Regions from separate parts of the Leptolyngbya sp. BL0902 genome, predicted to be linked through region 4. Evidence: predicted binding sites of a transcription regulator. Region 4 holds the regulator's gene; each other region holds the start of a gene.
The links. Region 4 encodes HrcA, which represses chaperone genes, less so after heat shock. Its sites were predicted from a motif close to ANTTAGCACTCNNNANTNNNGAGTGCTAANT; they were not measured.

Region 1 (2,201 bases), 1.2 Mb from region 4:
AGGACGGCGATGTCCTGCATCATGGCCTTGCGGCGTTCGCCAAAGCTGGGAGCCTTCACAGCGGCCACGCTCAACACCCCACGGGCCTTGTTCACCACCAGGGTAGCCAGGGCTTCCCCTTCCAGGTCTTCGGCGATGATCAGCAGGGGCGCACCCTCACGGGCGATGCGCTCTAGCACAGGAACGAGATCCTGGATGGAGCCGATTTTCTTGTCGGTGATCAACACACGGGCGTTGTCCAGTTCCACCACCATGCGCTCTTGGTCAGTGACGAAGTAGGGGGAGATATAGCCCCGGTCGAACTGCATCCCTTCCACCACGTCCAGCTCGGTGTAGAGAGACTTGGACTCTTCCACGGTGATGACGCCGTCCTTGGTCACTTTTTCCATGGCGTCGGCGATCATGCGGCCAATTTCTTCGTCGCTGCCCGCAGAAACGGTGGCCACCTGGGCGATAGTTTCATTGCCTTCCACGGGTTTGGCCACGGCGGCGATCTCGCTCACCAGGGCGGCGACTGCTTTCTCAATGCCGCGACGCAGGCTGACGGGGTTGGTGCCAGCGGCCACGTTTTTCAAGCCTTCCTTCACCATGGCTTGGGCCAGCACGGTGGCGGTGGTGGTGCCATCCCCAGCCAAATCCTTGGTTTTGGAGGCCACTTCCTGCATCAGGCGAGCGCCTAGGTTCTCGAAGGGGTCTTCTAGCTCAACTTCTTTGGCGATGGTGATGCCATCGTTGACGATCTGGGGTGCGCCGTACTTCTTCTCTAGCACCACGTTGCGCCCCCGGGGGCCGAGGGTAATCTTAACGGCATCGGCTAGGGCATTGACGCCCTTTTCTAGGGACTGCCGCGACGCCTCATCAAAGGAAACTTTTTTTGCCATGTCCTGCTCTTTCAGCTCTCCAGAGACCAACTTAGCACTCTCTATGACCGAGTGCTAACCCGCCTAGCCTACCGTTGGAGAGTGTCGAGGGTAAGTCGCAATAACCGATCCTTCGCGGCAGACCTCACTCCAGTCCGTCCCGGAAGACCTCACCCCCAGCCCCTCTCCTCCCAGGAGAGGGGAGCCAGACGCTTTTCACAAGATTCCCTAGGGATGTATCGAATTCGGTAACAACGATGGGGACGGCCCTGGCCCGTGGCAGATTAGGACTCGAAGCTCCTAATATCCCTGTGAGGTTTTGAGATTGTGAAGCCCTTAGCTCGCTTAGCCCCCAAACAATTGACCGCCGCCCTGCTCACCTCAGCGGCCCTTGCCTCCGGTTTTGTGTTTACCCCCTTCTTCACCCCCACCGCCATGGCCCAAGAAACTGTCCTGCGTACCCTTACCGTCACCGGGCAGGGGCAAGTGTCTGTGCAAACCACCAAGGCCCAAGTTTCCCTGGGGGTGGATGTGGAGGGCACCGATGCCGCCACGGTGCAGCGGGAGGTGGCGCGACGATCCACAGCGGTGGTGGAACTGCTGCGGTCGCGCAATGTGGAAAAGCTGGAAACGACGGGGGTGCAGCTCAATCCCCGCTATAACTACGAAAACGGACGAACCGAGATGATTGGCTATACGGGCAGCAACACCGTGAGCTTTCAGGTGCCCACCGAGGCCATGGGTTCCATCCTCGATGACGCCGTCAATGTAGGGGCCAACCAAATCCGAGGAATTAGCTTTGTGGCCGATGACGCCGTCCTAGAGACAGCTCGTCAGAATGCCCTGCGGGAGGCCGTCAACGATGCCCAAACCCAGGCCAACACCGTGCTCCGCGCCCTCAACCTGGGGCCACAGGAAATTGTCAATATCCAAATTAATGGGGCCAATGCCCCGATCCCCGTACCCATGCTGCGGCGGGCAGAAATGGCCAGCGCCTCGGCGGACTACTCCACCCCCATCATCGGCGGCGAACAAACGGTACAGGCCAGCGTCACCCTACAAATTCGCTACTAGGGGAGGCTGGGGTGGCAATCATCTGCGCCTTGACTTGGACACGGTGCAGGTGTCGCACCAACCGCAGGGCTTGGTGGTGGTAGAGGGGCTGGGGCAGTTGTCCTGGAATTTGGGCCATGAACTGACGGGCTAGGCCCAAGTTGAGCCCAGTAATGCGGGCAATTTCGGAGGCTCCGTCGAAGCGGGCATCAGCCGTCAGCGCGGCTTGCACTTCAATACCCCAGGTTTTGGTCGCCAGTTGGTGTTGTTCAATACGGCGCAACCCGC
Region 2 (2,201 bases), 700 kb from region 4:
CCAAAGCCGGGAGCCTTCACAGCGGCCACGTTCAGCACGCCGCGCATCCGGTTCACCACCAGGGTCGCCAGGGCTTCTTTTTCGATGTCTTCGGCGATGATCATCAGGGGCTTGCCAGAACGGGCCACCTGCTCTAGCACGGGCACCAGGTCTTGCACCAGGGTGATTTTTTTGTCGGTCAGCAGGATGTAGGGGTCGTCGAGGACGGCTTCCATCCGCTCGGTGTCGGTGACAAAGTAGGGCGATAGATAGCCCTTATCGAAGCGCATCCCCTCGGTGACTTCCAGTTCGGTGGTCATGGACTTGCCTTCTTCCAGGGAAATCACCCCTTCGCGGCCCACCTTGTCCATGGCGTCGGCGATCATTTGGCCCACTTCGTCATCGTTCCCGGCGGAAATGGCCCCCACCTGGGCGATGGACTTAGAATCTTCTACGGGACGGGCGTGCTCGGCAATGCGATCCACCAGAAACGCGGTGGCCTTGTCGATGCCGCGCTTGAGGGAAATGGCGTTGGCACCCGCAGCCACGTTCCGCAGACCTTCCTTCACAATGGCGTGGCCCAGCACAGTGGCGGTGGTGGTGCCATCTCCAGCGGCGTCGTTGGTCTTAGAAGCGGCCTGACGCAGCAGGGAAACGGCGGTATTTTCGATGTGATCTTCGAGCTCAATTTCCTTGGCAATGGTGATGCCGTCGTTGATGATTTGGGGTGCACCAAACTTTTTCTCTAGCACCACATTGCGACCCTTGGGGCCAAGGGTAACGGCCACCGCTTCGGCCAACATATCAAAACCGCGCTCTAGGGCACGACGGGCATCTTCGTTGTAGGTGATGGTTTTAGCCATAGAAAAACTATCCTCCCAACAAGGTGAATTTGTTGAAACTAACTGCGTTTGGTTGAAGAAAAATTGGATTGGTAATTGCTCCGAGAAATGGTGGGCGGTGCCCACCCTACCTAGGGAGAATTAACCTAGGGCGGCGAGGATATCGGACTCGCGCAGGAGCACGTAATCGTCGCTGCCGAGTTTGATGTCGGTGCCAGCGTACTTGGAATACAGCACCTTGTCGCCCACCTTCACTTCGATGGCCTGGTAGCTGCCGTCATCGTTGCGCTTGCCGGGGCCAACTTGAATTACTTCGCCAACCTGGGGCTTTTCCTTGGCGGTGTCGGGCAGCAAAATGCCCCCAGCGGTCTTTTCTTCAGCTTCGCTCACCTTCACCAAGATGCGATCCCCTAGGGGCTTCACGGTGGACGCATTTAGGGTAACAGCGGCCATAGTATTCCTCCATTCACTAACAGCATAAGAAGGCTGGAAATTCGCAACAGCAAAGGGCAAACCTGCAACGGTAAGGAACAGGTCTATGTCCCTGAACTGCCGATTTTCCTGGGAGGGTGCCGGATAAATTAGCACTCTCACCACCTGAGTGCTAATTTATCCGGCCATCCCCGCTTCGACAATTCTTTGCTAGGTGTGGTTTGCCGAACTTCGGCCAGTGGTTGCCTTGGCTAGTGATATGCCCTACAGCCGATGGCGACGGAAGACCTCGGTAGCGGCCCGGTGCAGCAGCGAATGACGGTAAATCAGGTCGTCCATGGCATCGCCATAGCCGCCACCGATGACGCAAGCGACGGGATATCCAGCGGCGATGCAAGTTTCTAGCACCCAATGGTCGCGCTGGTAAAGCCCGGTATTGGTGAGGGCCAGCTTGCCCAGGCGATCCTCGCGGTGGGGGTCGGCCCCGGCATCGTAGATCACCAGGTCGGGCTGCACCTGGCTCAGCAAATCCGGCACATACTGGGCCAGGGTGTGCAGATAGGCGTCGTCCTCCATACCCACGGGTAGGGGCACGTCTAAATCGCTGGTTTGCTTGCGGGCTGGAAAGTTGGCGTCGCAGTGCATGGAAAAGGTGAACACGCTGGGGTCATCCCGAAAAATCCAGGCGGTGCCGTCCCCCTGATGGACGTCCAGGTCAATCACCAGTACCCGCTGCACCTGGCCCTGCTGCTGCAATACGCGGGCGGCAATGGCGATGTCGTTAAAAATGCAAAAACCCGCCCCGTAATCGGGAAAGGCATGGTGGGTGCCGCCAGCGGTGTTGCAGGCCAGCCCCCGACTGAGGGCCAGCTTGGCTGTAAGAATGGTGCCCCCCACCGCTGTGCAGGTGCGCTTCACCAGGGCCGCACTCCAGGGTAGGCCAATGCG
Region 3 (2,201 bases), 1.2 Mb from region 4:
ACGGCTGGGTGGCGGATTCCTGAACGCTGGCTTCAATGGCGTCCAACGTGTTGAGCACCAAGCGCTTCGCCTGAAGTTCCCAGCCCCATTTTTGCACTTGAAAGGCGACATAGAAGCCGATCCCCGTGGCAATTAAATCCAGCGGTTGCTTGCCTGAAATGCCCAGCAGCAGGCCCAATCCGCCGATGCCCCAAAAAGGAAGGGCCACCGTTTGGCGGTTTTCTTCCACCAGCTCGGCTAAGAAGTTCTTGGGCAAACTGGCTTCTACCTCAGCCCGCACGGCCTTTTGTTCAGGATAGGGCACGGCAAAGCTAAACTTGCGCCGCAGTTTTTCAATTTTGCGGGCATCGGTGCTGTACTCCGTTAGCTCGTCTTCCGCCATGCGAATGAGCTGTTCTGCTTTGCTCATAAACCGTTCTCCAGGGGGCCGTTGTGTGGTTATTAATCCCTATGTTCCCACAGCCGTTCCACCCCTGACCGCAGACAGGGTTTATGATTGGCCCAAACCCATCGCCCATTACTTCCGCGAGGTCGCCATGGAACTGGATATTCTTTTGCACATTGCCATTGGCATTGGCCTCAGTGCGGCGGCGGGGTTTCGGATTTTGGTGCCGTTTTTGATGACAGGCATTGCCGCCCAGCAGGGCTACCTTACCCTGTCACCAGGGATGAGCTGGATGGCCACCACTCCAGCCATCATCGCCTTTGCGGTCGCCACGGTGATTGAAGTGCTGATTTACCTGGTGCCCGTGGTAGACAACCTGATGGACGTTGTAGAACTCCCTGCCGCCGCCATCGCCGGAACCGTGCTCACCGCCGCCGTGGTCGGGGGAGACATGAGCCCCTTTTTGCAGTGGAGCTTGGCCCTTATTGCCGGGGGTACCGTGGCCAGCGGCACCCAAGCCTTTACCGGGCTGGCGCGACTCGCCTCCACCGCAGCGGCAGGGCCAGTGGGAAATGTGGCGGTTTCCGGCACCGAATTGGCCAGTTCCACGGTGCTGTCAATCTTGGCCATCGCCACGCCCATCCTGGTGTTACTGGTGGTGATTGTCCTGTTCTTTCTCATCTTCCGGCGGCGCGGCTGGCGACGAAAACCCTATTGATGTGTCGCTTCAGTTCGGGAACCCGTACAGCTTGGTTCATTGCTATTGCTCCCTTAAGTAACGTAAATTAGCACTCGGAGCTTGAGAGTGCTAAGTTCCCGTTTGGTCTGAGCAGGCGAGAGATTCGCTCAGGCGTTCGTTGTACGTCGCTAAATCCCGGAGATTGTTTGTATGGCTGCTATCACCCTAGCCGCATCCAGCGTTAAGCCCCTGGCGGATCGAGTTCTGATCAAAGTCAGCGCTTCTGAAGAAACCACCGCTGGCGGCATTCTGCTGCCCGACACTGCCAAAGAAAAGCCCCAGGTTGGCGAAATTACCGCCGTTGGCCCCGGCAAAACCGATGACAAAGGCAACCGCCAAGCCCTCGATGTGAACATTGGCGACAAAGTGCTGTACTCCAAGTATGCCGGAACCGACATCAAACTGGGCGGCGAAGAGTATGTGCTGCTGTCTGAGAAAGATATCCTGGCCGTTTTGGGCTAAATCCTGTTGGGTTCGGTGCATTGCTTCGTAAATGCACCCGACAACCTAACCGATAGGTTTTTCTAAGGACTTGAGAATGGGGGTGTTGGGCTTCACTTCGCTGTACCCAGCCTGCAAATTCTCGTCTGAAGTCATCACGGATTCTTGTTTCGTTTCCTCCTACTTAATTTTCGGAGACATTAGTTCATGGCTAAGCGCATTATTTACAACGAAAACGCCCGTCGTGCCCTAGAAAAAGGCATGGATACCCTGGCTGAGGCCGTTGCCGTCACCCTCGGCCCCAAGGGTCGTAACGTGGTGCTGGAGAAGAAGTTCGGCGCTCCTCAGATCGTGAACGATGGTGTGACCATCGCCAAGGAAATCGAACTGGAAGACAACATTGAAAACACCGGGGTGGCGCTGATTCGTCAGGCCGCTTCTAAAACCAACGACGCCGCTGGCGACGGTACTACCACCGCCACCGTGCTGGCCCATGCCATCGTGAAAGAAGGTCTGCGGAACGTGGCGGCGGGTGCCAACGCTATCTCCCTGAAGCGCGGTATCGACAAGGCCACCGCCTTCCTGGTGGACAAAATCGCTGAGCACGCTCGTCCGGTGGAAGATTCTAAGTCCATC
Region 4 (2,201 bases):
AATTTGAAAAATGCGCTGTTTATAGCTGTCCTTCGACAGCATTAACTCCGCCGCCGACCAACTGACCAACACCCCAATGCAGAGGGTGGGGGGCAACTGCGACAGCAGGGGGACGTTACCCCACAGTTTTTCCCCAGACATCAGGCCAATGATCAGCAGCGGCAGGGCCACTCGGAGCCCCGTCGCTGCTGCAATGGAAAGAATCGCCAGAATTTCAGTAATTAACACGGATGTGTGTCCTATCCGTAGCACCCACGTTTACTATGCCCTGGAGGTTTGAGGAATGCACGGGGTCAAGGGGCAGAAATGGAAGAAATCGTGAATGAAAATGTCAGAAATAGCAGATAGCCTGGAAAATCAACGCCTTTTGGGCTGAATAGTCGATGCTCTCAAGGGAAAAAGCTGGGATTAAACGATGATGGGACAGTCCAAGGCTAGGGTCTAGGCTGGAGCCTATTGACCCAGGGCATTGGAGAGGTAGTCGGCGGTAGCCTGCACCACGGCAACGGCGTTTTCGTAGACCATGCGAGTTGGCCCCAAAACGCCCACCGTGCCTAGGGATAAATCCTGCTTGGTGTAGTTTGAGACCACCAAGGCGCAGCCCTGCATCGGTTCAATGGGGTTTTCTGAACCAATCCACACCCGCACATTGGAGGACGAACTGGCGGGGGCGGGCGGTGCGAAGAACAGCGGCCACAGTTGCGATTGCTCCTCCTCCAGCAGCCGCACGATGGACTGAATCCGCTGGGCTTCGGCAAATTCCGGCTGGCGCAGCACCTCAGCGAGGCCACTCATTAAAAGCTGGGTGGTGCTGGGGGCTTGGGAGCGCTGGGCTAAATCGAGGATGGCCTGTTCCAGCATCGCTCCATAGCGCTGAAAGTCGAGGTCAAGGTGGCTCCAGTCTAGGCCCGCCACATCGGCTAGGGGGCGTCCGCGCAGGTGTTGGGTCAAAAAGTTGGAGAGAATATCGAGTTCTCGCCGTTCCGCATCGTCGCCTAGGGTAGAGGTGATCTCCGTGGGCAGCTTGAGCACTACGGATTGGGTGGTGAGGGAATCGAGCAGCACCAGGAGGAGTACCTGGCCTGCCTCCACCTGCACCAACTGGATATGGCGAATCAGGGCCGCGCTGGCCTGGGGCACCGTAATCAGGGCGAGATAGCCGCTCACCTGAGCCAAAATTTGGGTGGCTTCCTTCAGGAGGGCCTCCAGACTCCATCCGGCCCAGCCCAGTTCCTCCGAGAGCAGGGCGTCCACCTTTTGCCCCAAGGATCCGGCGGGCTGCATCAGGCGATCCACGTAGAGCCGATAGCCAAAATCCGAAGGCACCCGCCCCGCTGAGGTGTGGGGCTGGTAGAGGAGGCCGTATTTCTCCAGGCGACCCATGGTGTTCCTCACGGTGGCGGGGCTCACCTTGAGGTTATATTCCTGGACGATGGCCCGTGACCCCACGGGCTCGGCGGTGGCAATGTAGTGGCGCACCGTAGCCTGGAGCACCTGCTCGTGGCGGCTGGTTAGCGGAGGGGCGGCGTCCATAGGGGGGAGGGCGTTTAGCTCAACAGGGACTTTGCCTTACCATAGCAGATGCGTCCATCGACCTGGTATCAGGGGCGACTCCGTGGGGGGCGGGCTCCTCATGGGTATCTAGGCCGCAAAACCTAGGAGTCTGAGCTTTGGGTGAAGAACTCACCCACTTTGAAGCTGGCCGTATCCTCCAGTTGCTTGAGGACAGATCGGGTAATCAGCTTGCCCGTCTCCACCAGCACTTCCCCGGTAATGGGGTGCAGGAGGTCTTGCTCGGCCCGCCGCCCAATCAGCGCCTCAATGTCTTGGAGGGAGTTGACGTACATACCGGGCGGCAACTCCACCACCACACCGTTGCCAATCACGCGGGACTGACAGGCCAACCGAGAATTGGGCTTGCAGGAGGTAATTACCTCCAGGGTGCGCTGTTCGCGACGGTTGATGGGGGTGAGGGCTTCCATGCCCGACTGCACATAGATGTGGCAGGTGGCGCACATGCCTCGGCCACCGCATTCCTTTAAGACATCCAGCTCCTTATTTAGCAGCACCGAGAGCAGGTTGCTATTGGTTTCGATGGAGGTTTCTTGGGCAATGGGCTCTAGGCGAACGGTTTTAACCATGGGGACTGTTCTACTCCGGAATCAGGGGAATCTGGAAACCAGTGAAAGGGGCTATCTTAC

Region 1: the regulator HrcA is predicted to act here: its motif matches at 911-941, upstream of groL (chaperonin GroEL).
Region 2: the regulator HrcA is predicted to act here: its motif matches at 1,401-1,431, upstream of groES (co-chaperone GroES).
Region 3: the regulator HrcA is predicted to act here: its motif matches at 1,169-1,199, upstream of groES (co-chaperone GroES).

What each region holds. Positions count from the first base shown of each region.
Region 1 covers NZ_CP046155.1:2,460,681-2,462,881, reverse strand. Annotated here, with positions in the region: gene groL (chaperonin GroEL) at 1-881, opposite strand, end outside; gene GFS31_RS10905 (SIMPL domain-containing protein) at 1,188-1,934, shown strand; gene GFS31_RS10900 (TrkA C-terminal domain-containing protein) at 1,912-2,201, opposite strand, start outside.
Region 2 covers NZ_CP046155.1:1,971,360-1,973,560, forward strand. Annotated here, with positions in the region: gene groL (chaperonin GroEL) at 1-842, opposite strand, end outside; gene groES (co-chaperone GroES) at 963-1,274, opposite strand; gene GFS31_RS08775 (histone deacetylase) at 1,518-2,201, opposite strand, start outside.
Region 3 covers NZ_CP046155.1:82,288-84,488, reverse strand. Annotated here, with positions in the region: gene GFS31_RS00370 (hypothetical protein) at 1-409, opposite strand, end outside; gene GFS31_RS00365 (DUF4126 domain-containing protein) at 435-1,103, shown strand; gene groES (co-chaperone GroES) at 1,275-1,586, shown strand; gene groL (chaperonin GroEL) at 1,773-2,201, shown strand, end outside.
Region 4 covers NZ_CP046155.1:1,267,101-1,269,301, forward strand. Annotated here, with positions in the region: gene GFS31_RS05715 (DUF4126 domain-containing protein) at 1-228, opposite strand, end outside; gene hrcA (heat-inducible transcriptional repressor HrcA) at 454-1,533, opposite strand; gene GFS31_RS05725 (2Fe-2S iron-sulfur cluster-binding protein) at 1,656-2,141, opposite strand.